4 regions of the Mesorhizobium sp. BR1-1-2 genome follow, and region 2 is predicted to be linked to each of the others. Evidence: predicted binding sites of a transcription regulator. Region 2 holds the regulator's gene; each other region holds the start of a gene.
What was found. Region 2 encodes LexA, which represses DNA repair genes until DNA is damaged. Its sites were predicted from a motif close to TGTTCNNNNTGTGTTCNG; they were not measured.
Positions count from the first base shown of each region.

Region 1: a site for LexA is predicted at 2,555-2,572, ahead of uvrA (excinuclease ABC subunit UvrA). Genes of this name have one in related genera too.
Region 3: a site for LexA is predicted at 1,859-1,876, ahead of LB551_RS15015 (sel1 repeat family protein). Genes of this name have one in related genera too.
Region 4: a site for LexA is predicted at 4,244-4,261, ahead of dinB (DNA polymerase IV). Genes of this name have one in related genera too.

Region 1 covers NZ_JAIUID010000023.1:31,418-38,570, reverse strand. Annotated here, with positions in the region: gene LB551_RS28485 (ArsR/SmtB family transcription factor) at 179-493, shown strand; gene LB551_RS28480 (SRPBCC family protein) at 490-993, shown strand; gene LB551_RS28475 (ATP-dependent Clp protease proteolytic subunit) at 1,026-1,631, shown strand; gene LB551_RS28470 (hypothetical protein) at 1,733-2,014, shown strand; gene uvrA (excinuclease ABC subunit UvrA) at 2,722-5,643, shown strand; gene LB551_RS28460 (GNAT family N-acetyltransferase) at 5,672-6,142, shown strand; gene LB551_RS28455 (DUF72 domain-containing protein) at 6,184-6,987, shown strand; gene LB551_RS28450 (GGDEF domain-containing protein) at 7,136-7,153, shown strand, end outside.
Region 2 covers NZ_JAIUID010000014.1:89,507-96,659, forward strand. Annotated here, with positions in the region: gene LB551_RS24455 (AMP-binding protein) at 1-742, shown strand, start outside; gene kynA (tryptophan 2,3-dioxygenase) at 739-1,575, shown strand; gene kynU (kynureninase) at 1,639-2,886, opposite strand; gene LB551_RS24470 (TetR/AcrR family transcriptional regulator) at 2,889-3,560, opposite strand; gene lexA (transcriptional repressor LexA) at 4,026-4,766, shown strand; gene LB551_RS24480 (ComEC/Rec2 family competence protein) at 4,760-7,153, opposite strand, start outside.
Region 3 covers NZ_JAIUID010000005.1:520,011-527,163, reverse strand. Annotated here, with positions in the region: gene LB551_RS15020 (branched-chain amino acid ABC transporter substrate-binding protein) at 1-1,062, opposite strand, end outside; gene LB551_RS15015 (sel1 repeat family protein) at 1,458-1,724, opposite strand; gene LB551_RS15010 (DUF2147 domain-containing protein) at 2,173-2,514, shown strand; gene LB551_RS15005 (hypothetical protein) at 2,722-2,880, shown strand; gene LB551_RS15000 (hypothetical protein) at 2,935-3,129, shown strand; gene LB551_RS14995 (AMP nucleosidase) at 3,231-4,691, shown strand; gene LB551_RS14990 (endonuclease/exonuclease/phosphatase family protein) at 4,833-5,861, shown strand; gene LB551_RS14985 (DUF922 domain-containing protein) at 5,875-6,468, opposite strand; gene LB551_RS14980 (electron transfer flavoprotein-ubiquinone oxidoreductase) at 6,606-7,153, opposite strand, start outside.
Region 4 covers NZ_JAIUID010000001.1:581,500-588,652, reverse strand. Annotated here, with positions in the region: gene LB551_RS02880 (LysR family transcriptional regulator) at 1-630, opposite strand, end outside; gene LB551_RS02875 (alpha/beta fold hydrolase) at 748-1,662, shown strand; gene LB551_RS02870 (alpha/beta fold hydrolase) at 1,772-2,530, shown strand; gene LB551_RS02865 (dihydrofolate reductase family protein) at 2,650-3,237, opposite strand; gene LB551_RS02860 (winged helix-turn-helix transcriptional regulator) at 3,380-3,796, shown strand; gene LB551_RS02855 (hypothetical protein) at 3,911-4,147, opposite strand; gene dinB (DNA polymerase IV) at 4,290-5,531, shown strand; gene LB551_RS02845 (sterol desaturase family protein) at 5,591-6,124, opposite strand; gene LB551_RS02840 (Gfo/Idh/MocA family protein) at 6,411-7,153, opposite strand, start outside.

The DNA.
Region 1 (7,153 bases), on a different contig from region 2:
ACACCCCTTGCCTGCTGTGGCTGCCTTTTCCCACAAGGTTTTTGTTCTCTTTTCGTTCCTACATGCATCGCCGCTCATTGTCAAGGATTGGCAGCAATGCCGCAGCAGCCCGCTCCCTTTCATATGGGCCGCAAAAGACCGCTTGCCAAACCGATAAGTATCGACTTATGCTTTTGCCATGATCGAAGCGGAAATTTTCCGGGCGCTGGCTGACCCCACCCGACGCGCCGTCTATGAACGCCTCGCCACCAGCGAGATGACGGTGTCGCAACTGCGCACCGGCATGACGGTGTCGCAGCCGGCTGTGTCGCAGCACCTGGCCGTGCTGCGCGGCGCAGGGCTGGTGGTCGAGCGGCGGGCGGGCCGCAACGCCTATTACCGCGCCGATCCGAAAGGGCTCGATCCGCTGCTCGGCTGGATCGAACGCTACCGGACGTTCTGGCCCGAACGCATCGAAAGACTGAAGACGGTTCTCAAGGACATGGACCAATGACGCACGCACCAGTGACCGACGAAAGCCATGCGCGGACCGCCCCCGACGCGATCGAGTTCGAGTGCGATCTTCCCGAGCCGCCGGAAAAGGTATGGCGGGCGCTGACCGTGCCCGAATTGCTTGCGGCCTGGATGATGCCCAACGACATCAATCCTGAGATCGGCAGCAATTTCGCCTTTGCCGGCCCCGAAGCGCCGATCGAATGCGAGATCCTCGATGCCGAGCCCGGAAAAAGGCTTCGCTATACCTGGCGGGAACAGCCGCGGCCGGACGAGAAACGGAACCCGCTCGACAGCATCGTCACCTTCACGCTCGCCCGCACCGTTTCGGGCGGCACGCATCTGCATATTATCCATGAAGGCTTTGCCCGTGCGGCGACATCCGCCGCCGGGCCCATGGTGACCATGGCAGGCGCCGGCTGCCGGCTTTCATTCGCTGCGCGTGGCTCCGGCCGCCGCCCCGCAGCCAATTCATTTTGCCTTCTGCAGCGCGCCGCTTGACTGGCCGACACAATGAAAAACGGAGAGAGACGATGACCGGTTTTGCCAATCTGGTGCCGATGGTGATCGAGCAATCGAGCCGCGGCGAGCGCGCCTTCGACATTTTCTCGCGGCTGCTGCGCGAGCGCATCGTCTTCATCAACGGCGAGATCAACGACGGCATGTCGGCGCTGGTCTGCGCCCAGCTTCTGTCGCTGGAATCCGATAATCCCGACAAGGAGATCTCGCTCTACATCAACTCGCCTGGGGGCGTGGTGACCAGCGGCTTCGCCATCTACGACACCATGCAATATGTCAGCTGTCCGGTGTCGACGGTGTGCATGGGCTTTGCCGCCTCGATGGCTTCGTTCCTGCTGATGGCTGGCACGCCCGGACGGCGCATCGCGCTGCCCAACGCCAGCCTCGTCCTGCACCAGCCACTGGGCGGCTTCCAGGGTCAGGCATCGGACATCCAGCGTCACGCCGAAGGCATTCTGCGTACCAAGCGGCAGATGACCGAGCTTTATGCGCGCCATTGCGGCCGCACCTATGAAGAGGTCGAGCGGACGCTCGACCGGGACTATTTCATGACCGCCGAGGAAGCGAAGGCATGGGGTCTCGTCGATCATGTCTACGACACCCGCAAAAAGGCGGCGTGACCGGCACGAGCACGATGAATTGAGCCGCGACGGCCCCGCCATCCGGCGATTTGGTGACCGCCGGTCTGGCCCCTACGGCGTGGCGGCGCTATAACGGGCCGATGATCGACAGCCGCTCATTCCGACCTCGGCGTCTTGCCGTCGCCATTTTCGCCGGGGCGCTCATGCTGGCCGGCGGCGCCTTTGCCGGCGAAAGCCCGAAAGGCAGCCTGCCCGGGGTGGCCGGCGATTACCGCATCGCCAAGCCGGCCCCGCAGCCCGAGCCCGATGACGCCTTCCCAGCCAACGGCAACGGCCAGTTCAAGATCGGCGATACCGATGTCAGGATTTCCGGCAGCATCACGGTCGACATCGGCGCCGGCGGGATCAAACCGCCGCGGTAGCTGACATGTCGCGGGCCGTCAGTACCTGCGCGTTCCCCCAAAAGAGCAGCCCCGCCGTGCTTTAGCAAACGGACGGGGCTTTTCTGGATCTATAATCCAATCTTTCGCCGGGAATGTTTTACCGGCTTTCGATTTCGGATGCTACGCGGCGTTCAGCCGACGATCCGACCAGTAGTCTCTGATTTTGGTGCATCCGGCAGGGTCACGTCGGAAGGCGCTCGCGCCTCCCCCGGCATTTATGCCTGCCGCGGCTCCAATCACTGCTGGAGCCTCAAGGGACTGTCCGGTGGCGTCATGCTCCACTCCTGTGTCCGTTGCGACAATCGTCGTCAGAAGCACTGATCGCAAAGCCCGCGGCGTCTCGCAGGCCGCCTTTGGGCAGCGAGGCCATCGAAAGACAGCCGGCTTCATTGACGTATGGAGTCTGCTCCCCTCGGCCGGGGACGTCAACCGCCCGATGGCCGAACGGGAAAAATGTGATCGACCGACACATCCATCAATCGACAAGGCCCGCCTGGTCCATTGCTTTTGTCAGGAGCGTGTTCGGTCTTTGTTCTTTCCGCTTGCCCGTTCGCGCGAAAGACGGTTAAACGACTTGGTCGAGAATTGTGGCGTCTCTCGACGCGGCGGCAAAAATACCTACATAGGGGATGGCCGGGGAAAACCCGCCGATCCCACAAATTCCAGATCTGAGGCGGCGACCGGCGATGGCCGACCATAAATATCTTTCCATTCGCGGGGCGCGCGAACACAATCTGAAGAATATCGATCTCGACCTGCCGCGTGACAGCCTGATCGTCATGACAGGCCTGTCGGGCTCGGGCAAGTCGTCGCTCGCCTTCGACACCATCTACGCCGAAGGCCAGCGCCGCTATGTCGAGAGCCTGTCGGCCTATGCGCGGCAATTCCTCGAAATGATGCAGAAGCCGGACGTCGACCAGATCGACGGCCTTTCGCCGGCCATCTCCATCGAGCAGAAGACCACCTCGAAAAACCCGCGCTCGACGGTCGGCACCGTCACCGAGATATACGACTACATGCGGCTTCTGTTCGCGCGTGTCGGCGTACCCTATTCGCCGGCCACGGGGCTGCCGATCGAGAGCCAGACGGTGTCGCAGATGGTCGATCGCGTGCTGGCGGTCGAGGAAGGCACGCGCCTGTTCATCCTGGCGCCGATCGTGCGCGGCCGCAAAGGCGAGTACCGCAAGGAATTGCTCGAGCTGCAGAAAAAAGGATTTCAGCGCGTCAAGGTCGACGGCGTCTTCTACGAGATCGCGGACGTGCCGCCACTCGACAAGAAATACAAGCACGACATCGACGTGGTCGTGGACCGCATCGTCGTGCGCGGCGACCTCGCAACGCGCCTTGCCGATTCCATGGAGACCGCGCTGAAGCTCGCCGAGGGGCTGGCGGTGGCGGAGTTCGCCGACAAGCCGCTCGATGCCAGTCAGACCGGCGAGGATTCGGTCAACAAGTCGAAGAACGAGACGCATGAGCGCATCCTGTTCTCGGAAAAATTCGCCTGCCCGGTCTCCGGTTTCACCATTCCCGAGATCGAGCCCAGGCTGTTCTCCTTCAACAACCCGTTCGGCGCCTGCCCGACCTGCGACGGGCTGGGCAGCCAGCGCGCCATCGATCCCAATCTGGTCGTCCCCGACGAGAACGTCTCGCTGCGCGATGGCGCCGTCAGCCCATGGGCGAAATCGACTTCGCCCTACTACGTGCAGACGCTGGAGGCGCTCGGCAAGGCTTACGGCTTCAAGCTCGGCGACAAGTTCAAGGATCTGACCAGGGAGGCCCAGGAAGCCATCCTGCGCGGCACAGGCGAGCGCGAGATCACCTTCCAGTATGATGACGGCCTGCGCTCCTACAAAACGACCAAGACCTTCGAGGGCGTCATCCCCAACCTCGAGCGGCGCTGGAAAGAGACCGAATCCGCCTGGATGCGCGAGGAGATCGAGCGCTTCATGTCGGCCACCCCCTGCCCGGCCTGTCGTGGCTACAGGCTGAAGCCGGAAGCGCTGGCGGTGAAGATCGCCGGCAAGCACATCGGCGAAGTGACCGAACAGTCGATCCGCAAGGCCGACCAGTGGTTCACCGATCTGCCGGCGCAGCTCAACGACAAGCAGAACGAGATCGCCGTGCGCGTGCTCAAGGAGATCCGCGAGCGGCTGCGCTTCCTCAACGACGTCGGCCTCGATTATCTCACCCTGTCGCGCAATTCCGGCACGCTGTCGGGCGGCGAGAGCCAGCGCATCCGGCTGGCATCGCAGATCGGCTCCGGCCTCACCGGCGTGCTCTACGTGCTGGACGAACCGTCGATCGGCCTGCACCAGCGCGACAATGCGCGCCTGCTCGACACGCTGAAGCACCTGCGCGACATCGGCAACACGGTCATCGTGGTCGAGCATGACGAGGACGCCATCCTGCATGCCGACTACGTCGTCGACATCGGCCCGGCCGCCGGCATCCATGGCGGTGAAATCATTGCCCAGGGCACGCCGCAGCAGGTGATGGCCAACCCGAATTCGATCACCGGCAAATACCTTTCGGGCGAACTCGAAGTGACGACACCAGCGGTTCGCCGCGAGGCGAAGAAGAACCGCCGCCTGAAAGTCGTCGGCGCGCGCGGCAACAATCTGAAGAACGTCACCGCCGAGATTCCGCTCGGCACCTTCACCGCCGTTACCGGCGTATCGGGGGGCGGCAAGTCGACCTTCCTGATCGAGACGCTGTTCAAGGCGGCCTCGCGCCGCATCATGGGCTCGCGCGAGCATCCGGCCGAGCATGACCGCATCGAGGGCCTGGAATTCCTCGACAAAGTCATCGACATCGACCAGTCGCCGATTGGACGGACCCCGCGCTCCAACCCCGCCACCTATACCGGCGCCTTCACGCCGATCCGCGACTGGTTCGCGGGCCTGCCCGAGGCCAAGGCGCGCGGTTACCAGCCGGGCCGCTTCTCCTTCAACGTCAAGGGCGGCCGCTGCGAGGCCTGCCAGGGCGACGGCGTCATCAAGATCGAGATGCACTTCCTGCCCGACGTCTACGTCACCTGCGACGTCTGCCACGGCAAGCGCTACAACCGCGAAACGCTCGACGTGCTGTTCAAGGGCAAGTCGATCGCCGACGTGCTCGACATGACCGTCGAGGAAGGCGTCGACTTCTTCGCCGCCGTGCCCGGTGTGCGCGACAAGCTCGACACGCTGAAGCAGGTCGGCCTCGGCTACATCCATATCGGCCAGCAGGCGACCACGTTGTCGGGCGGCGAGGCGCAGCGGATAAAACTCGCAAAGGAACTGTCGCGCAAGGCGACCGGCAAGACGCTCTATATCCTCGACGAGCCGACCACCGGCCTGCACTTCCACGATGTCGCCAAGCTGCTGGAAGTGCTGCACGAACTGGTCGACCAGGGCAACACGGTGGTGGTGATCGAGCACAATCTCGAAGTGATCAAGACCGCCGACTGGGTGCTCGATCTCGGCCCCGAGGGCGGCGACGGCGGCGGCGAACTGGTTGCCTCCGGTACGCCGGAAGCGATCGTGCGCGAAAAACGCAGCTACACCGGCCAGTTCCTCAAGGAATTGCTGGAGCGACGCCCCGGAGGCAAGCGCGAAGCGGCGGAGTGATGGCGGGCTGGCATTGGGAATCTCCGGAATGAAGATCAGGAAAGCCCTCGCCACGGATGTCACCGCCGTCATGACTCTGACCACGGATGCCTACGCGCCCTACACCTCGCTGTTGGGCGCGCCACCGATCCCGGTCACCGAGGACTATGCGCCGCGCATCGCGCGCGGCGAGGTCTGGCTGCTGGAGAGCGGCGGCGAACTGGCCGGGCTGATCGTCCTGGAGCGGCACGAAGACCACGCGATGATCTTCTCCGTCGCCGTGGCGCCAGGATTTCAGGGCAAGGGCTTCGGCATCGCACTGCTGAGACATGCGGACGAACAGAGCTGCCTGTGGCGCCTGCCGGAGGTGCGGCTCTACACCAACGCGAAAATGGAGCGCAACATCGCGCTCTATCTGGCCTATGGCTATCGCGAAACGGGTCGCCGGCCCAATCCCTACCGGCCGGGATGGGTGCTCGTCGACATGGCCAAGCCAGTCGCCGAGGTCACGACGGCGTGATTTTTCTGAACTCGCCAGACTTCTGAAACGGGAGGACGACAATGAGCAAATCAGGAACAATCCGCGCCGGCATGGGCGGCTGGACCTTCGAGCCGTGGGACACGTCCTTCTACCCGGAAAAACTCCCCAAGGCCAAGCAGTTGCAATACGCCAGCCGGCAGGTGCCGAGCATCGAGGTCAACGGCACCTACTATTCCAGCTTCAAGGAACCGACCTTCGTCAAATGGGCCAATGAGGCTCCCGACGGTTTCGTCTACTCGCTGAAGGGCAACCGCTTCGTCACCAACCGCCGCGTGCTGGGCGAAGCAGGTGAATCGATGATGCGTTTCCTCGGCTCCGGCGTCGCCGCGCTCGGCGACAAGCTTGGGCCGATCCTTTGGCAGTTCGCGCCGACCAAGAAATTCGATCCCGACGATTTCGAGGCTTTTCTGAAGTTGCTGCCGGAAAGGCAGGATGGCGTTGCACTGCGCCATGCGCTCGAAGTCCGCAGCGACAGTTTCATCGTGCCGGAATTCCCGGCGCTCGCGCGCAAATACAAGGCGGCCATCGTCTATGCCGATCACGCAAAATATCCTGATATCGCCGATATCACCGGCGATTTCATCTATGCGCGGCTGCAGACCGGCTCGGATGACAATCCCGACTGCTACACCCCAAAAGGCCTCGATGAGTGGGCGGCGCGGGCCAAGGTCTGGGCGGAAGGCAAGCAGCCGACCGATTTGCGGCGCGCCGACCCTGCCACCGACGCACCGGTGCAACCGCGCGACGTGTTCGTTTACTTCATCACCGAGGGCAAGGTGCGCGCGCCGTTCGGCGCCATGGCGCTTATGAAGCGGGTCGCCTGAAAAAACTCTGCGCAGACGGCCCACTGGCGGCGGCGCCGGGCCTGAACCGTCGCATCTTCGTCGCTATCGTAACCTTATCGACACTTCCTTGCGTCATGACTCCAGCAACGTCAGGCTGCAGGGTCGTCGCGGGCAAGGAACGAGGGGCATGTCGCTCGACTACAAC
Region 2 (7,153 bases):
CTATCGCGCAATGCTCAAGGCCATGGACGAAGGGGCCGATTTATCGTCGCTGCGGGTCGCCGTTTCAGCCGGCGAGACCTTGCCCGCGCCGGTCTTCGAGGAATGGACTGAGAAGACCGGCAAGCCGATCCTCGACGGCATCGGCGCCACGGAAATGCTCCATATTTTCATCTCCAACCGTTTCGACGACATGAAGCCCGCTTCCACCGGCAAGGCCGTTGGCGGCTATCAGGCGCGCATCGTCGACGACGAAATGCGTGAAGTGCCGCGCGGCACCGCGGGCAGGCTCGCGGTGCGGGGACCGACCGGCTGCCGCTACATGGCCGATGCCAGGCAGAGCGACTATGTCCGCGACGGGTGGAACCTCACCGGCGACACGTTCTGGCAGGACGAGGACGGTTTCTTCCACTTCGCCGCGCGCTCCGACGACATGATCGTCAGTGCCGGCTACAACATCGCCGGCCCCGAGGTCGAAGCGGCGCTGCTGGCGCATGCCGATGTCGCCGAATGCGCGGTGGTCGGCGCCGAGGATGCAGAGCGCGGCCAGATCGTCGAGGCGCATGTGGTGCTGGTGCAAGGCGTGGCGCCGGACGCAATGACCGTGAAGCGCCTGCAGGACCATGTCAAGGCGACGATCGCGCCCTACAAATACCCGCGCTCGGTAAAATTCATCGCCGCTTTGCCCAAGACGCAAACCGGCAAGATCCAGCGCTTCCGGCTGCGCGCGGAGAAGATCAATTGAGCAAGCCCTACGACCCTTCCACCGAGGGCGCGGAAATGTCGTTCAAGGAGCGCATGTCCTACGGCGACTATCTGCATCTGGAAAAGGTGCTCGAGGCGCAGCAGCCGCTTTCGTCAGCCCATGACGAGATGCTGTTCATCATCCAGCACCAGACATCGGAACTCTGGATGAAGCTCGCGCTGCACGAAATCGGCGCCGCAATCCGCTCCATCCGCGCCGACCGTCTCGAACCGAGCTTCAAGATGCTTTCGCGCGTCGCGCGCATCTTCGAGCAGCTCAACAATGCCTGGGACGTGCTGCGCACGATGACGCCCAGCGAATACACCGAATTCCGCGATGCGCTCGGCCAGTCCTCGGGCTTCCAGTCCTGGCAATACCGCGCCATCGAATTCATGGCCGGCAACCGCAACCTCGCAATGCTCGGGCCGCACAAGCATCGGCCGGACCTCAGCGAGAAACTGGAGGCGATCCTGGCGCAGCCGTCGCTCTACGACGAGGCGCTGCTGCTGCTCGCCCGCAACGGCTTCGACATCGGCGTCGACGCAAGGCGCACGGACTGGCGCGAAACGCGGACCGAAAACGAAGAGGTCCTGGTCGCCTGGCAGACCATTTACCGCGACCCGCAGCGCTACTGGATGTTCTACGAACTCGCCGAGAAGCTGGTCGACTTCGAGGATTATTTCCGCCGCTGGCGCTTCAACCACGTCACCACGGTCGAGCGCATCATCGGCATGAAGCGCGGCACCGGCGGCACATCGGGCGCGTCCTATCTGAAGAAGATGCTGGAGGTCGAGTTGTTCCCGGAGCTGTGGAAGGTCCGCACCCGGCTCTGACGTAGCTTTGCCGAGTGCATGTCGTTATCTCGAAACCGCTGCGCTTTTCTGAGCGACAGGCTCTTAAGTCACCGCCGCCTTGACGGCGAAACGCGCCTCCTGCCAGGCGTCCGTGCGCAAAATGTCTTCCAGCACCTCGACCGCCTGCCAGACATCGACATAGCCGACATAAAGCGGCGTGAAGCCGAAGCGAATCGTGGATGGCGCGCGGAAATCGCCGATCACGCCGCGCTCGATCAGGGCCCGCATCACCTGATAGCCATGCGGGTGGAGGAACGACACCTGGCTGCCGCGCTCATTGCCGTCGCGCGGGCTTTCGAGTTCGAGGCCGTAGACGCCGCATTTTGCCTCGACGAGCCGGATGAACAGATCGGTCAAGGCGATGCTCTTCCTGCGCACCTCTGCCATGTCGATGTCGTTCCAGACATCGAGCGCCCCTTTGAGCGCGCGCATCGACAGCACAGGCTGCGTGCCGCAGAGAAACCGGCGGATGCCTGTGCCGGCAGCAAAACCCTGTTCGAAGGCGAAAGGCCGCGCATGGCCCCACCAGCCGCTGAGCGGCTGGCGGACATCGCCATGGTGGCGCTCGGCCGCGTAGATGAAGGCCGGGGCACCCGGGCCGCCATTGAGATATTTGTAGGTGCAGCCGACGGCGAAATCTGCGTTCGAACGGTCGAGCTCGACCGGCAGGGCGCCGGCGGTATGGCAGAGATCCCAGACGATCAGCGCGCCGGCATCATGCGCCCTGCGCGTAAGCGCGGCCATGTCGCGCAGCTGCCCGGATTTGTAGTTGACGTGGTTGACCAGGATGACCGCGACCTGCTCGTCGATCAGTTCTTCTATGGTCGGCGCATCGACGCCCTCGAGCCGCAGCATCGTGCCCGGCCGCGTCGAGGCAACGCCTTCGGCCATATAGAGATCGGTCGGAAAGCTGTCCCCCTCGGCGACGATGACCGACCTGTCCGGCCGCATCCCGAGTGCCGCATGCAGCACCTTGTAGATGTTGATCGAGGTGGTATCGCAGACCACCGTCTGGCCGGCGGCGGCCCCGATCAGGCGCCCGAGCTGGTCGCCGAGTTCGACCGGCATGTCGAACCAGCCGGCGGTGTTCCAGGCGCGGATCAGATCCTGCGCCCACTCCTGCGTGGCGGCCTGCTGCAGCTCCCCGAACACGGCGGGCGAAGCGGCGCCCAGCGAATTGCCGTCGAGATAGATCACCCCTTGAGGCAAGGTGAAGCGGTCACGCATGGCACGCAGCGGATCCGCGGTGTCCATTGCCTCGATCGCTGCGAGATCGGGAATTTTGCTCATGGTCACGATGTTCCTCGGTGAGAAGAGCGCCCCGGAAAGGGGCCGGCCGTTTTGCCGCCGGGGCAAGGGCTGGCCGCATAGAGGCGCAAGAACAGGGTGAACGCCCGGTTCGATCTTTGCTCGATTTCCGGCCGAGGCAATTCCTCGAGCACTCCGACGATCCGGCGAACCTGGAGATCGCCGATCAAAAGCCGGACGTAGATGTCGGCGGCTTCGGCAGGATCGTCACAGGCGATCAGGCCGGCCCGACTTGCGGTTCGAAGCAGGTCGCCAACGAGCGGCATTATGGTATTGCGGCCGAATTGCGCGATCGACTGGCCAAGCGTGCCTGTATCGTTGACGTCGCCGGCTGCGGCGCGATTGAGCGCCACCGCCTTGTCGCCCGTCACAAGGGTCAGCAGGACTGGCCCGAGCAAGTTCAGGGTTTCGAGCGGATCGCGCGCCTGGCGAAGGGCGTCCTCCAGCAGCTTCCTTGCTTCTCCCGCATTCGCTTCGATCAAGGATCGAAACAGGACCTGCTTGTTGCCGTACCAGTTGTAGAGGGTTTCGTTCGAGGCCGATGCCCGCTTGGCGATGGCAAGCAGGGAAGCGCTTCTGTAGCCGGTTTCCCGGAGCACCGCATAGGCGGCCTCCTCTATCCGTTCACGTCGCGCGGCCTGCTTCGGCGTGGTCATTGGTGTCCCTCTTCGAAAACCGTATATTGTTATACGGTTTAGTCAAGCGAACCGGAAGCAAGGAGCGAACGAACGCAGCCCGTCGCATTCGGTGATGCCTGGCCGCTTTCCGGCAGGAAGTTGGCATTTTGGTTTCGTTTCGTTCACGAGCTGCGGAGATTTTGATCCGCCCCAAAAGGCAGCCGGCACCTGCCGGCCACACGGTTTGCAGGCTTGTACCAAGAGTGGAGATCGGCCGGGCCACAGGCCATTAACCAAAATAGTTTCAAAGAGGCTGAGAGCGCATTGACGACGGACGGCGCTGGCAGGATGCTGGCTGCAGGAGGGCCTTTCGTTTCCGCCGCCTTAACAAATTCATTAAACTTTAAATGGTTGCGGAACACAACTGGAACAGATAGTGTTTGTTCTGGGTTTGTTTTCTGATTCTGATTCCAGACCCTTCGTGCAATGCCTTTGGGGGCCGCCATGCTCACGCGCAAGCAACATGAACTCTTGATGTTCATCCATGAACGGCTGAAGGAAAGCGGCATTCCGCCGTCCTTCGACGAGATGAAGGAAGCGCTGGACCTCGCCTCCAAGTCGGGAATTCATCGGCTGATCACGGCGTTGGAGGAGCGCGGCTTCATTCGCCGCCTGCCGAACCGGGCGCGCGCGCTGGAGGTGCTGCGCCTGCCGGATTCGATCGCGCCGGGTCTTAACGCGGCAAAGAAGTTCTCCCCGAGCGTCATCCAGGGCAGCCTTGGACAGGGCGGCCTTAACAGGCAGATCAAGCCGGCGGCGCCCTCGCGCCTGCCCGCCGCCGGCAATGACGACGACGCGGTTTCAGCGGTTTCGATCCCGGTCATGGGCCGTATCGCGGCCGGCGTGCCGATCGACGCTATCCAGCATCAGACGCATTCCATCTCGGTGCCGCCGGACATGATCATGGGCGGCGAGCATTATGCGCTGGAGGTCAAGGGCGATTCGATGATCGAGGCCGGCATCTTCGACGGCGATACGGTCATCATTCGCAACGCCGACACCGCAAGTCCCGGCGAGATTGTCGTGGCCCTGGTCGACGAGGAGGAAGCGACGCTGAAGCGCTTCCGTCGCAAGGGCGCCTCGATTGCGCTCGAGGCCGCCAATCCGGCTTATGAAACACGTATTTTCGGACCGGACAGGGTCAAGGTGCAAGGCAAGCTGGTCGGACTGATCAGGCGCTACTGAGCGGGTTCGGCGTTGGGCTTTTCGGGTTTGCGGTAGGGCGGCAGTCCCCGTGCCTCGCGCGAGAATTTTCGCTGTTCGTGCCAGGGCCGATATGGCCTGTCGACGGCAAAGCTGACCTGGGCCGGTTCCGTCGCCGATTGCTGGTCGAAGAAGACGGCGGCACTTCCGTTCCGAGCGAGCTGCCGCTTGGTGATGACGAGGACCAGCGGATTGTGGCAGGGGTCGTAGCCCCCCGGGTCGTCGATGACGATCAGATCCGCATAGGCGCAGGCCCTCCAGGCATCCTTGCGATCCTCCACCTGCGCGATGATCGCCCCGGAGGGATGCCGGGCCATGCACAGGCCGGTGAAGCAATAGAAAGGCGCTCCCGCCGGAAGTTGCGCGGGATCGAAGACGTCGAACTGTCGGTCTCCGCTGTCGAACAGTTCCGGCGCGACGATGGTTTCGGATTTCAGCGCGCGTTTCCAGTTGTCGACGGTGAATTCGTTCGGACGCGCCCGGTTGATCGCGAGCTCGCCGCCGCCGATCGGCAGCGCCACCAGGCGGGCATCCTCCGAAATCAGCACGTCCGGCGTGCGCGTGTCCGAGACGGTCAACAGGCCGGCGAGCGCGAAGGGAAGTGCCGCCAGCCGCAGCCATGTCGTGGCCATCGTCGCGATGACCAGGGCGATCGCCACCAGAAGGACGGATTGCTGCGAAATCAACCCGACCGCGTCGACCGGCGAGCGTTGCGAGATCCATCCCGATATGGTGATCATCACGGTCAGTCCCTTGCCCATCAGATAAAGCGATGGTCCATCGAACCCGAACGGCATCAGCAGCGCGCTGGCAACCGCAAGGAACATCACGACGGAAACGATCGGCATGACTGCAAGATTGGCGAACAGGCTGAGTGGTGAAACGCGCTGGAAATGCCAGATGGCGAAAAGCGCCGTGGCGCTTCCCGCGATGATCGAGGTCATCGCCAGCCTACCTGTCGCCAGCAGCAATTTTCGCGTCAGGAGGCCAGGCAAGGTCCGTTGCGGCGGGGTCCGCGCTTTGTCGGCTTTGCGATCCGACCAGCCGGCATAGGCGCCGACCAGGGCCGCGGTGGCGGCGAACGACATTTGGAAGCTCGGCCCTACCACCTCGTGCGGCGACACCACGATGACGGCGATCGCCGAAATAGCCAGATTGCGCATGGTGAGTGCCGCCCGATCGAACAGGACGGCGATCAGCATCACCGCCAGCATGATGAAGCTGCGTTCGGCGGCAACGACGACGCCCGAAATGACGAGATAGGCGGCGATCGAGAAAAGTGCCGCCGCGGCCGCGTATTTCTTGACCGGCCGGCGGGAGGAAAAGTTCGGGAACAGCGCGAAGCCACCACGCAGCAGCCCCATGACGGTGCCGGCGACCAGCGCCATGTGCAGCCCGGAAATGGAGATGATGTGGTAGATGCCGGTGCGTCGCATCGCTTCGTTGATTTCGTCGGGAATCCCGGCGCGCACGCCCACGATCAGCGCCGCGGCGATCTCGCCCTCGGCGCCGCCGATGCTGTCCCTGATATGGTCGGCAATGCTTTCACGAGCACTCTCGATGGCGGCTGAAAGGGCGGCCCACAGCGGCCTATCATCGGCCGAGACGATCTTGGGATTGCCGAGAAAGAACCCGCTGGCACCGATGCCGGCGAAGTAGCTGTCGAAGGAAAAGTCGTAGCTGTCCGGCCGCACCGGCCCGGTCGGCGGCAACAGCTTGGCATAGCCGGTCACGAGCGAGCCGGCCGTCACCTCAGCCGGCACCTTGCGCGCCGAAAGGCGGACGCGCTCCGGCGCGTAGCGTAGTTTCGGCCGTGCGGTCGATGTCACGTCGATGGTCAGCCGGATGCGACCGGTCTCCATCTGGTCGACTGAAACGACGCGGCCGGTGATTTGCGTGGAGATTTCCGAGCCCAGCATCCGCGTTCCCGCCCGCCAGGTCTCGACTTTGCCGGCGAGCATGCCGAGTGCGCACAACAGCGCCGCCATGAAGCACAGATGGGTTTTCGACCATGAGCGCGAAACGAGCGCGCACAGCGCCATCAGGATCGCGATCGCGAGAGGCTTGGCAAAGCCCGGCTCCGCCGCCAGCGAAAAATAGGCCACCGATCCGCATGCCAGGAACACCGGTATCAGCAGGAAGGCTACGCCCCGATCGAGTTCGAGCTCGGCGGCTCTGGCCACTCCGTTGCGCAGGCGAGGCCATGAAGCACGACCGAACTCCCGGCGCAGGCGCGAGGCCGCGCGGACAGCAGGGACGCCAGGCGGCGCGGAAACATCCGGCGGCAGCGACTTGCCCGGCTGCTGCAAGGGCGGCGGCGCCAGCGGCAATGAGACCGGCGCGGGCATGGCAAAAAGCGAGCGTTCGCT
Region 3 (7,153 bases), on a different contig from region 2:
CTTGAGGTCGCCCTTCTCGTCGAAGGTGACATTGCCGACAACCGTGCTGATCGGCTGCCCGTTCTTCAGCGCCTCGGCGACTTTGGCCGGATCATCGCTGCCGGCACGCTTGATGCCTTCCGCAAAGGCCTGGATCGTGGCGTAAGAGAACAGCGTGAAGCCTTCCGGCACGAAGCCGCCGGCTTTGATCTTCTCGACGGCTGCCTTGGCTTCCGGCTTTGCCTGAGGATCCGACGGGAAGACGAACATGGTGCCTTCGCCGGCCGGGCCGGCGACCTGCCAGAACTCCGGCGAGGCTATCGAATCCGGCATGATCAGCTGGAACTTGATGCCCTGTTCCGCCGACTGGCGCAGGATCAGGCCAGCCTCGGGGTGGTAACCGCCGAAATAGACAACGTCGGCTTTGAGGTCCTTGAGCTTGGTGACAAGCGCCGAATAGTCCTTCTCGCCGGCATTGATGCCTTCATAGTCCACTTCCTTCAGGCCGCCGGCATTCATCGTAGCCTTGACCGCATCGGCAACACCCTGACCGTACGCACTCTTGTCATGCAGGATGACGACGTTCTTGCCGGCATATTTCTTGGCGATCCACGGACCGATGAAGGCGCCCTGCGCGTCGTCACGCGTATAGAGGCGCATGATCGTCGGCCAGCCGGCCTTCGCCGCGGCGTCGGTCAGCACCGGGTTCGAGGAGGCCGGGCTCATCATCAAGGCACCGGCTTCGGCATAGACGGCGGAAGCCGGAATGCTCGATCCCGAGCAAGCGTGGCCGTCGATGAACTTGACGCCGTTGGCGACGATACGGTTGGCGACCGAAACCGCCTGCTTCGGGTCGCACTGGTCATCCTCGATATCGAGCTTGATCTGGCGACCGTCGACACCGCCGGCGGCATTGATCGCGTCGGCGGCAGCCTGCGCGCCCTGCTTGAACTGATCGCCGATGGTGGCGAGCTGTCCGGTCATCGGACCGACCACCGAAAAGGTGATGTCGTCGGCAAAGGCGACCGGCGTGCTCATCATCAGGCCGAAAATGGCCGCGTTCAAAATACTCAATTTTTTCATTGTGGTATGACTCCTCCACTCACGCGCGGCCGCCCCGGCCACGCTTCTTCCAGAGAGGCCGGACAATTTCATCCTTCGTGTGGCCTGTCTAGGCGCATTGGCGGCGCTCGATTGGGCCTGCGAAGCATCGCTGGAGCAAAAAGGCAAAAGCCGCGCCGGCCTTGTTCCGGCCGGTCGCGGCTTTACCTGTCGAGCTGTTTCTCAAGTGCCCCCCGCACTCGAACCCAACTCGCCTTCCCTGTCTTCCTGCTGGCCCTGCTCTTTTCCGAAAACCGGATCATGGCCGCCGCGCCGCTGGCCCTGTCGGGCGTACCGCGTTCTTGGTTTTGTCGCGTGGCCGTCTTACCGCGGCCTTGTCCTTGTCCGGCGGACCGGAAGGCCGCCCTGCCTTATATTCAGTGCATCGTCATCCATTCGCGGGCCTCGCGCAGCGCCTTGGCGATCTCGACCTTCGACATCGCAGCCGACAGTTCCGAGCGCAATTCCGCGGCGCGGGCCGAACCCTTGATCGCGGCGATGTTGAACCATTTGTGGGCGGCCACGACGTCGGTCTCGCAATCGCGGCCGGTCGCATACATCATCCCCAGTTCGAAAAGAATGTCGGCTTGGGCGGTTGCCCCCATGGCGCCGAAGCCTGCTTCAAGCATTTCAAAACGTGCCATTTTTCAATCCCCTGTTCCGGCCCTGTCTGGCTCCCGAGAGCTGCCTCCGTTTGTCTGTCCGGGCCGCTCGTTCGATGCTTTCGAGAATGCCGCGCAGGCTTGAATCCGTCGTTAAATGGCGTGCTTAATTTGAGGAAAACAAAGCTAAAACAATAGGTAAACATGGAAATTCGTTAAGGATACAAAGCCAGCGATTCAGCCCCATTGCGCCAAATTTGACGAAAATTTCCGTGACCGGAATCAACACTCCGCTAACCACGCGAAACAAACACGAGGTTACGTATGCACTCAGTTCCCTGCCGACATTGCTTCTTTTGGCGGTTCTGAAATCGCCGGGGCTTCCGCAGCGGCACCGCTTTTGTTTTGCTGGAAGCTGGATTAGCTTACGTTTGCGTAAGCGGCAGACCGGTGAGGTGGAGCCTTCTGCCGGGTATCCAAGGGAGCAAAGATGTTTCGAAAAGCAAGCCTGGCCCTGGCGGCCACTTTGATCCTGACCGGTGTGGCCTGGGCCGATCCGATCGAGGGAAACTGGAAGACGCAGGCCGGCGATACCGCGGCCATCGGGGGCTCGGGTTCATTTTCCATCACGCTGAAGTCTGGCAAATATGCCGGCAAGACCATCGGTTCGCTCAAGGCGTCCGGCGACAACAAATACACCGGCAGCATAACCGACCCGGCAAACGACAAAACCTACTCCGGCAAGGCGACACTGTCGGGCACCTCGCTGAAAATGAGCGGCTGCGTGCTCGGCGGGCTGATCTGCAAGAGCCAGACCTGGCACAAGCTCTGATCGACCCCATCCTTGCGACATGAAAACGGGGCCCGCAGGCCCCGTTTTCGTTCCATGATCCTGGCATGCTGTGCCGGCGGCCATGCTCCTTATGGCCAGCGCCGCCTCAAAACCCATCAACCAATTTGAACGGCAGATGAACGCCGGCATCAGAGCCGGTTCAGTCGTGCCCGGGCATTCTCCTGCGTGTTGAAGGAGACACGACCAATGCTCGCCCGCCGCTTCACCATCGTCTGCCTGCTGGTGAGCCTGTTTGGAATGTTCTTCGCCATCCTCGTCGCCGAAGCGGGCCGTTCGGCCCGTTCCTGGGACGAGGCCAGTTCCAGAACCTGCCGCCTCGCCTGCCCGACCAGCCTTCGCCCCTAAAGACAGAAACCAAAGACCTGACCAAACCAAGACCTCGAAAGAAAAGCCAAGACCATGAACCGCATCGCCGCCAACCTCTTCAAAACCGTTCGGCTTCTGCCGCGGGCGGCGCTCATCCTGGCGTTCCTTGCCGCACCGGTCCTGGCCGTGCCGATGATGCGTGCCGATGCGGGTTCCACGATCGACGCGCCGGCACTAAAGAAATCCGGCGTCGGTTTCGTACTGCTGGTCAGCCTGCAGCGCGGATAAATTGCGCCTTCGATCGGGACACCCCTCCCAACCGCCTTTCCAAATCTCTATATTGGGCCATGGAAAAGCGAATCTATCCCCAGGCCATCGAATCTGTGGTCATGCCCGAGCCTTTTGGCCGGCAAAGCTTCGACACCGCCGAGAAGGCGGTCGCGGCGCTGCAAGCCCTCTACGACCGCAACACCAAGTTCCTGCGCGACTCCTTCGCGGCGCTTGCCGCCGGCGGGGACAGCAGCAAGCGCTACCGCGCCTTCTACCCGGAGATCGGCGTCACGACGAACTCGTTCACCCAGATCGATTCACGCCAGGCCTATGGCCACATGCCGACGCCGGGGCATTTTTCCACCACCATCACCCAGCCGAGCCTGTTCGAACGCTATCTGGTCGAGCAATTGCGTCTGATCATGCGCAACCACGGGGTCGCGGTCACGGTTTCGGAATCGACAACGCCCATCCCGCTGCATTTCGCCTTTCTCGAAGGCACACATGTCGACGGAACGGCGGCCGAGCGTATCCAGCGGCCGATCCGAGACCTGTTCGACGTGCCGGATCTCGACGGTACAGACGACCAGATCGCCAACGGCACGTTCGAAGTGGCGTTCGGCGAACCAAGGCCGCTGGCGCCGTTCACCGCGCAGCGGATCGATTATTCCCTCCACCGGCTGTCGCACTATACCGCGACCACGCCGCAGCATTTCCAGAATTTCGTGCTGTTCACCAATTACCAGTTCTATATCGACGAGTTCGTGGCGCGCGCCCGCGACCTGATGGAGAATGGCGGCGGCGGATATGCCGAATTCATCGAGCCGGGCAACGTGGTCACCAAAGCCGGGCAGAGCGCGCCGAGCGAAGGGGTGGCGCCGCAGCGCCTGCCACAGATGCCGGCCTACCACCTGAAGAAGCCGAACCATGGCGGCATCACCATGGTCAATATCGGCGTCGGCCCCTCCAACGCCAAGACGATCACCGACCACATCGCGGTGCTGAGGCCGCATGCCTGGGTGATGCTCGGCCACTGCGCGGGCCTGCGCAATACGCAGGCGCTGGGGGACTATGTGCTGGCGCATGCCTATGTGCGCGAGGATCACGTGCTGGACGACGACCTGCCGGTCTGGGTGCCGATCCCGCCGCTGGCCGAAATCCAGGTGGCATTGCAGGAAGCGGTGGCCGAAGTCACCGGCCTATCGGGGTACGATCTCAAGCGCATCATGCGCACCGGCACTGTCGCCACCATCGACAACCGCAACTGGGAACTGCGCGACCAGCGCGGACCGGTGCAGCGGCTTTCGCAGTCGAGGGCGATCGCACTTGATATGGAATCGGCAACGATCGCGGCCAATGGCTTTCGCTTCCGCGTGCCTTACGGCACGCTCTTATGTGTCTCCGACAAGCCGCTGCATGGCGAGCTGAAGCTGCCCGGCATGGCGACCGAGTTCTACAAGCGGCAGGTGGCGCAGCACCTGACCATCGGCATCAGGGCGATGGAAAAGCTTTCGGAAATGCCGATGGAGCGGCTGCATTCGCGCAAGCTCAGAAGTTTTTCGGAAACGGCCTTCCAGTAGCCGATCTGCGCGCTGCCAGAGCCATTCGCCGTCTGGCCGGCGATTCGCTATCTTGCCAGCAATTCGCTATCTTGATTGAGCCGCATTTTTGCCGATAACCGATCGAAGACAATCGCTGGCAACTCATGCAGATCTGATCCGATGAAACGCAGTCGAGACATGGCGGCTTCACTGGTATTCATCGTGATGATGACGCTCTCGGTCGCGCTGGTGGCCGGGTTCTTCGGCGCCTTGCACCCGGCGTTCGATTCATTTTCGCATTTCCGCATCCACCTCGCCGTGCTGATGGCGCTTTGCGCGCTGCCGCTGCTGGCGACATCGTTTCGCCTGCAAGCGGCCGCGGCCCTGGTTTTTGCCGTGGCAGCCCTTGCCACCGCTTCGACCGCCTTGCCCCGGCCATGGCCGGTTCAGGCGGTCGCCAAATCCACCGACCAGGCAGTCTACAGCCTGCTGCAGATGAATCTGCGCTACGATAACCCGACGCCGAAGAAAGTGCTGTCACTGATCGGCCGGACCAATCCCGACGTCATCACCCTGGACGAGGTGTCGGCGATGTGGGCGACGGAGCTTGGCTACATCGCCAGCGCCTATCCATACCGGATCCTCTGTCCCTATCCCAACGGCGTTTTCGGCGTCGCGCTGCTCTCGCGGCGACCCTTTGTCGCCGGCACCGCCCCACATTGCGAGCGCCGGGGTGCAATGGCCATTGCGACCATCGATTTCGGCGGCAGAAGCGCCGACGTCGCCGCCATCCATCTCAGCTGGCCGTGGCCCCGGGAACAGTTTTGGCAGATCGGCGAACTCTCGGAGCAGCTTTCATCGCTCGGCCAAACCGCCATCATGGCCGGCGATTGCAACGCGGTGCCATGGAGCGCCGCGGTGCGGCGCGTCGCCGCTCTCGGCGGACTGACCGTCATGCCGTCGGCCGGGTCGACCTGGATTCACCGGAAGCTGCCCGACTTCCTGCGCCGCTATGCAGGCCTCCCGATCGACCAGGCGTTCAGCAAGGGCGGCGTGACCATTCTGTCGTCAACGCGACTGGAAGACACCGGCTCCGACCATCTTCCCGTACTCGTGGAGTTCTCGCTTCGCCCCGACGACAGGCAGCCCCATGACGAGCATGAGAGCGCGCTCGCGGCGAGCGACCTTCAAAACAATCCGCGCGGTTGATGCTTCGGCATTCTCAGGGCCTGGTCAACGCTTCGACAAGGTGCTCGACAGGCCCGCCGCCGCGATGTTCGCGCGCATCGAAAGCGTTCTGCCTGCCTTCATATTCGACATAGATGGCCTTGATCCGGCGCCGCGCCTCGAGGTGCGTGCCGGTGCAGAACCAGTTGTCCGGGCGCCGCAGGCCGGCAAGCGCGGTCTCGGTGGCCCGCATCATCCGCCTCGCGATACCGCCATGCGTCTGCTCGTGCTTGCGAACGCCGACCATGAAACGGTCCCAACGCTTGCGCAGGACCGGGCTTGCCGACGAGAGCCGCGGGAAAGTGTAGGTCAGGTTGAGCGTCCCGTTGGCCTGCCGCAGATGGCAGGCTCCATCCTGCCGGACGATATCGAGATCCCAGTGCACGGCGTAACCGGTTTCGGCGATGGCGCGCGTCATATAGCCGTGCTTGGGCCCCAGCCGGTCCATCGCCTCGACAAGGGCGGCTCCGGTGTTTCCAGCGACATCATAGGTGCGGATGTGAACGGTGAGCTTTGTGGCTGCCGATGCGGCTGATGCGCAAAGCAGCATGAAGGCCATGGCGAGCATCGTCGGGCTGGTCAGGCGCATGTCCGCCTCCTTTGTCGGATCCGAGCAGACCACACTCGGCGGGAGGCTTCAACGGGCTTGATCGAGGCAGGCGGTCGACGGCGACAGACAAGTCCGCCGCCGCTCGCATGTTCTTCGTGACAGCTTAGCCGGCACGCTCACATGTTCTGATAGACTGGGCCTTCGCCGCCTTGCGGCGGCACCCAGTCGATATTCTGGTTCGGATCCTTGATGTCGCAGGTCTTGCAATGGACGCAGTTCTGCGCGTTGATGACGAAGCGCACATCCTTTGCCGCCGGATCGGCAGCGGCATTGCCGTCCTTGTCGACCCATTCGTAGACGCCTGCGGGGCAGTAGCGCGTCGAAGGTCCGGCAAAGACGTCATGCTCGGAACGCTTCTGCAGCTCCATGTCCGCCACCAGCAGATGCACCGGCTCGTTTTCCTCGTGGTTGGTGTTGGACAGGAACACCGAGGACAAGCGGTCGAAGGTCAGCACGCCATCGGCCTTGGGATAGTCTATCTTCTTGTGCTTCGCGGCAGGCTCTAGCGTGGCGTAGTCGGCCTTGCCGTGCTTCAGCGTGCCGAAGGGCGAGAAGCCGAACAAAGTGTTCAGCCACATGTCCAGCCCGCCAATGGCAACGCCGGCGATGGTGCCGAAGCGCGACCACAGCGGCTTGACGTTGCGCACCTTCTTCAGATCCTTGC
Region 4 (7,153 bases), on a different contig from region 2:
CACCAGCCGCCGCTTGATTTTGAACCGCCAGTCGGCAGCGCCCCGGATAGAGTAGATGATGCCTTTGTGGCGTTTCAGGTCCTCGATGCTCCTCGGCCACCCGAACCGCTCGAGATAGTCGGGCGAGGCCACCAGGAAGCGGCGGCTGGAGGCCAGCTTCCTGACGATGACGGGCCCATCCTCGACCACGGGCCCGTGACGCAAGACGGCATCGTAGCCGTCGGCCACCAAGCTGACGAAACGATCGTCGAGGTCGAGCGTCAGCTCGATCCGTGGATGTCTGGCGAGGAAATCGAACAGTGCCGCGCCGAGGTGGAGGATGCCGAAACTCGTCGGCGCGGCGATTCTAAGCTGTCCGGTGAGATCACCTCTGCGCTCCGCGATTTCCGCACTGGCGTCGGCTACCTCTCGCATGATGCGCTTGGCGCGTTCGTAGAAACTCCGTCCTGTCTCGGTGATGGACAATTTGCGGGTTGTGCGGTCGAGCAGCTTCGTACCCAGGCTGCGTTCGAGTTCCGAAAGCCGCTCGCTGATGACAGATTTCGACAGCGACATGCGCCGGGCCGCTTCGCTGATCGAACCGGATTCCGCGACGGCGACGAAAGCGGCGGCGGATTCTAGCTTCAGCATTGTTCGGCTTTCCCGAATTCACCATTAGGCGACCGCCGCCTAACGAAATCAAACAGATAGTGCCATAACTGCATTGGCTGCGATACGCGCGGCAGAGCGAAATCTCGGGAGAATACCATGTTCCGTCCTTTGATCATCATCCTCGGCCTGCTTGCGATGAGCTTTCCAGCCATGGCGCGGGTAATGCCGTTTCCTGCCGCCTTCAAGGCGCGCACCATCGAGACCAACGGCACCAGCCTGAATGTCCGCGTCGGCGGCACAGGCCCGGCAGTGCTGCTGCTGCACGGCTTCGGCGACACCGGCGACATGTGGGCGCCGGTCGCGGCAAGATTGATGAAGGACCATACGGTGATCGTGCCGGACCTGCGCGGCATGGGACTGTCCGCACATCCAGACACCGGCTACGCCAAGAAGAACCAGGCGGTCGATATCGCCGGCGTGATGGATGCGCTGAAAATCGACCAGGTCGATCTGGTGACGCACGACATCGGCAACATGGTCGGCTACGCGTTGGCCGCGCAATATCCGAAGCGTGTCACCAGATGGGTTGTCATCGACGCGCCCCTGCCGGGAATCGGCGACTGGGACAAGATCAAGCAAACCCCGCTCTTGTGGCACTTCAACTTCCGTGGCCCCGACATGGAGCGGCTGGTGAAGGGCCGCGAGCGCATCTATCTCGATCGCTTCTACAACGAGCTTTCCGCCGATCCCCGAAAGATCGACGAGGCGACGCGCGCCCACTACGCCAAGCTTTATGCCAGGCCGCATGCCATGCATGACGCTTTCGAACAGTTCAAGGCATTCGATCAGGACGCCGCCGACAACCAGGCGATGCTTTCCGCCGGCGGCAAACTGCCCATGCCGGTTCTGGCCGTCGGCGCCGAAAAATCGGCGGGCACCACGCAGGCAGATATTCTGCGGTTCGTCGCCGCCGATGTGACCGGAGCCATCGTGCCCGCCTCGGGCCATTGGATCATGGAAGAAAACCCGGATGCCACGGTCAAGCTCATCGCCGACTTCCTCGCCAGGTAGCAGCCGCTTCCGGAGATTACCCGGGGCTTTGCCGTAATCGATCTTGTGAAACGAAGCCGTACGGCTTGCTCCTCGCAAGGGCGCTGTCGGCGCAAATGGGAGACTTTCTATGTCGGTATCGGATTTCCTGGTTCTGGGAGCCACGGCTGTAATGGCTGCGGCGGTACCTGCATTGACCGCCAATGCCCCGAAGAAAACGGCCGTGCTGGTCCATGGCGCCTTCGCCGACGGCTCGAGCTGGAGCAAGGTCATTCCATTGCTGGAAGCCAAGGGGCTCAATGTGGTGGCGGTGCAAAACCCGTTGAGCTCGCTTGCCGCCGACGTCGACGCGACCAGACGTGTTATCGATGCCCAGTCGGGACCGGTCATCCTGGTTGGCCATTCCTGGGGCGGTGTCGTCATCAGCCAGGCGGGCGTGAACGACAAGGTCAAGGCGCTGGTCTACGTCGCCGCCTTCGCGCCGCCGAAGGGCGTCTCCATCAACGATCTTGGCAAGGGCCAGCCGGCGCCATGGGCCGGTTCGCTGCAAGCCGACAGCGCCGGTTATCTCCGGCTAAGCCCCGAGGGCGTCGCCCTACACTTCGCGCAAGACCTGCCGCCGGGCGAAATCAGCGTGATCACCGCCACCCAGGGACCGGCCTTCTCGGGGATCTTCGATGAAAGGCTTGAGGCCGCCGCCTACGAAACCAAGCCGAGCTGGTACATAGTCGCCAAGAACGACGGCATGATCCCACCGGCAGCCGAGGCCGCCATGGCCAAGGCGATCGGCGCCGAGGTGACCGAGCTATCGACCAGCCACGTCCCGATGCTCTCCAGGCCGCGAGAAGTCGCCGATGTCATCCTGGCGGCGGCGGACGCGTTGAAATAGCCAAGAACCGTCCCATCGCATGCTCTTTCGTCGCACCGCGACTGTCGCACTTGAAGACGAACAGACGCGGCCATGGGATTCCGCCGAAACGGTTTTGGGGCAGGGCTTACGCCACCCTGTCACCCCGCTGGCGCGTATCGGCTCACCACCATGCCGCAGGCATAGGATTTCGAGCCGAGCAGCCGCAATGTCCGGAACCCGCCTTGGTCGAAGATGCGGCGTCCGGCGCCCAGCACCGCCGGGTTGATGAACAGCTGGAACTCGTCGACCAGCCCGGTCGCGATCAGCGCCGAGGCGAAGCCGGCGCCGCCGAATACCGCGATGTCGCCGCCCTCGCCCGCCTTGAGCGCGCCGACCTCCCGTGGCAGGTCGCCGCTGACCACTGTCGTGCGCTCCCATCGCGAGGCCTTGAGCCTGTCGCTCGGCACCACCTTCTTCGCCTCGACGATGCGCTGGGCAAAAGCATAGAATGCGTCCCTGGGAAATTTCTTGGCCGCATTGCCCCAATGAGTGAGGTAGCCTTCCTCGGCCATCTTGCGGCTAAGCAGGATGGTATCGATGCCGGCGAAGACGGCGTTGAAATCCCGTTTCAGCTCCTCGTCCCAGGCGCTGTCGTCGCCCCATTCCCAGAGCTGCCAGCGATGATCCGCGTCGGCGCCGACAAAACCGTCGACCGACATCTGCATCTGCAGGATCAGCTTTTTCATTATGGTTCTCCCTGGTCAAAGGGCCGAGCGGCTCGTTTTACCCGCTCGGCCGGCACGGCTGCCGATGGTTTACATTTGGAACTATTGACCTGAGATGAAAATGCTGTCAATAGTAAAGCGATTTAAAAATGGAACCATGCACATGTCGACGCGGGACCGGTCCGGCTGCCCCATCAACCTGTCGCTCGAATTGCTCGGCGACCGCTGGACGCTGCTCATCATCCGAGATCTGGTCTTCGCCGGAAAAAAACACTTTCGCGAATTCCTGCAATCCGACGAGGGCATATCCTCGCGCACGCTGGCCGAGCGCCTCCAGACATTGCAGGACGAAGGCATCCTCACCCGCAGCGGTGATCCCACGCATGGGTTGAAGGCGATCTATCGCCTGACCGAGGCCGGCATCGACCTTGTGCCCGTGCTGGCCACGCTCGGTGCCTGGGGCAGCAAGCACCGCAAGGCCGACGATCATCTGGCAAGGATCGCCGATAAGCTCGCTGCCGGCGGGGAGCCGGCGCTGGAGCGCCTGAAGCAGGCGCTGCGAGCGGAGCATCTCGGTTAATGGATGCCGCCCAAGGCGGCCTCGGGACAACGACACGCATCGGCAACGCGCGTTGAAAAGCGTGTGACGGCCCTGTGTTCGGAATAGCGCAAAAACAAGCACGCCGGCGACGAGCTAGGGCGTGCGCAATATGTCGGCGCCCGCCTGCTCATCGAACAGCACGGCACAGCCGCATTGCAGCGCGACTTCACTCAACGCATTCGCAACCGTTTCGTCGGCCGAGACGAAATCGCCGGTCAGCACCCGCAATTCCTCCACGGCCCTGGCCATCGACACCAGCCGCCCGGCGGCGCGGTCGGTCGAGCAGGCGTTGACGACGCAAACCAGATCGATCATTTCAAAGTTGCCCATGCCAGCCTCCGCATGCAGCTCCCTTCGGCCCGTCAACGCGATTGTGAGCGACAATGTTCCGGCAGATCGCGACCTCGCTTGACAGCGAGCAATGTTTGTTCTCTTTATGTTCCATATTCTACAACGTGGCGAGGAACCGGGGATGGAGCCCACCATCCTGCATGCCGATCTCGACGCTTTCTATGCCTCGGTCGAGCAGCTTCTCGACCCGTCGCTGCGCGGCAAGCCGATCGCGGTCGGCGGCGGCGTCGTGCTCGCCGCCTCCTACGAGGCCCGCGCTTTCGGCGTGCGCGGCGGCATGCCGGGCCGCAAGGCGCGCGAGCTCTGCCCGCAGCTGATCTTCGTCGGCGGAAATTTCCGCGACTACCAGCGGCTCGGCGACGCCGCGATGAAGGTGCTCGACGATTTCACGCCGCTGGTCGAGCGCATCTCCATCGACGAGGCCTTCGCCGATGTCGCCGGTTGCACGCATCTGTTCGGACAGCCGCGGGAGATCGCCTCGACCATTCGCCGCCGCGTGCGGAGCGAACTCGGCCTGCCGATCTCGATCGGCGTCGCACGCACCAAGCACCTGGCCAAGATCGCCTCGCAGGTGGCCAAGCCCGACGGACTGGTGGTGGTCGAGCCCGGCACCGAGATCGCCTTCCTGCACGACCTGCCGGTCTCGCTGATGTGGGGCGTCGGCCCGGCGACCAAGGCGCGGCTGGCCGAGATCGGCGTCGAGACCATCGGCGAACTGGCCAGGACGCACAGCGGCGCGCTGGCGCGGCTGCTCGGCCCCGCCGCCGGCGAAAAGCTCGCCGCCTTGTCGTGGAACCGCGACCCGCGCAGATTGGAAACACATCGCCGCGCCCATTCGGCCGGGGCCCAGTCGGCGCTTGGCCGCAAGCCGGCGCTGGAAAGCGTCTACATCCCCGTCCTGCTGCATCTGGCCGACCGCGTCGCCAGCCGGTTGCGCGCCAAGGCGCGCCCCGGCCGCACGGTGACGGTGCGCGTGCGCTTCGCCGACCTCAGCGCCGTCACCCGCTCGACCACATCAGACCAGCCGATTTCGGCGACGGTGATGCTGGCCGAGATCGCGACAGACCTGGTGCGGGGCGTGCTTGCCGATCATCCGCATGACAGGACGATTTCGCTGCTGGCGATCTCCGTCTCGCATCTGGAGGAAAGTGCCGAATTGCAGCTCGAACTGCCGCTCGGCCTCGCCGACGAAAAGCGCCGCCCCGGCACCAGGAAGGGCCTCGCACGCTTCGGCGCCGACCGCGCCATCGACAAGATCCGCGAGCGCTTCGGCAAACAGGCCGTCGGCTACGGCACCGTGGCGCTGGAGGCGGCCCGTTCCGTGCCCGACGAGTTCAGGGAATTGGCGCAGAAGGAATTGTGAACGGGAATGGCTGTCTCGTCCGTCAGACCTGCGCTGCCCGAATGGCACACCTCTTTGCTTCAGAGGCGCATCGTGCCGAAGACCCGATCCCAGAACAGCGACGTCACGCCGTAATTGACGTTTTCGTCGACATGATGATGCAGCGCGTGGCGGCGCTTCAGCGTGTAGAGATAGCTCGGATGCCTGGGATGCCAGTGATGGATCATGTGGTGGATGCTGATGTACCAAAGGTAGCCCAGCATCAGCCCGCAGCTCGCCGCGCTGGCGACCGCGAAATCCGAAGCCATCCATATGGGGAAGAACGCGACAAGCGCATGCACGCCGAGGCTGAGCCAGGTGGGCGTGCCCACCGGACTGCGCTCCTCGACGTGATGGCGGTCGTGCAGATCCCTGATCCAGGGAATGTGGTGAAGGACGAACCGGTGCATGACGTATTCGATCAGCGTCCACAAGCAGAGACAAGCGATGACCGTGGCCAGCCAGCCCGGCGCATTTTCTTCTCCGGCCTCGAGCAGTCCGGCGACGGCGAGCACGACGATCGCCAGCGGATACACCACGAAGTCGCTATAGTATCCAACGAGACCGAGTTCCATCGGGACCAAGCCTTCAACGCCGAAGAAGCGATGAGATTGCCGAACGCGCGCGCGAGAAGCAACGCGGATGTACCTGACATAGCGTCGCAATCACCTCGCGCAAGGTCCGCGGCAACGATTTGGAAGCAGTCAACCGGCTGCTGCCCTCGAAACCAGCCTCGCAACGAACTGAAAAATGGCGGAACTCAGCGTGGTCCCGAATGGACAGCCAACTCTTGATCGCCGTCAACAGCGCGGCACCGTCGACGTGGCCGCGATGGCGTGCTTCACATTCGATGGCACGCCCTCACCCGAACCTCGCCATCGTCCACGCCCCATCAGCCGCGTTCGACTCCACGGCCGCGGCGACGAACTTCACGCCGCGCGCGCCGTCGACCACATCGGGCACCTGCGCCGCCCGGGCCGCATCGACGGCAGCGCCCGAACGATGCGCGCGGATGATGTCGGCGGCGTCGCGGTAGAAATTGGCAAAGGCCTCGATATAGCCTTCGGGATGCGCCGCCGGCATGCGTGACACGCGCCGGCTTTCCTGCGTCGAGCCATGGCCGCCGCGCACGAGCGTGCGGGTTTCCTCGCCATATCTGGAGAAACGCAGTTCCTCGGGCCGCGTGCCCGACCATTCGAGCCCGGCCTTGTCGCCATAGATGCGCACGGAGAGATCATTATAGTGGCCGGGCGACGTCTGGCTGGCCAGGATCGTGCCGCGTGCGCCGCCCGCCCAGCGCACCAGCACATGCGCGTTGTCGTCGAGCCGCCGTCCCGGCACGGCGGTGAACAGGTCGGCTGACACCGTCTCGGCCTCGTGGCCGCTGATGAAACTCGCCAGATTGAAGGCATGCACGCCGATATCGGCCAGCACCGCCGATTGTCCGGCACGCGCCGGGTCGGTACGCCATTCCGCCTGCTTCTGGCCGTCGGCATCGATCGGCCTGGTCAGCCAGTCCTGGATATAGGCGCCGTGCACGGAGACGATGCGGCCGAGCTCACCCGCCGCCACCATCTCGCGCGCCTGGCGCACCATGGCGTAGC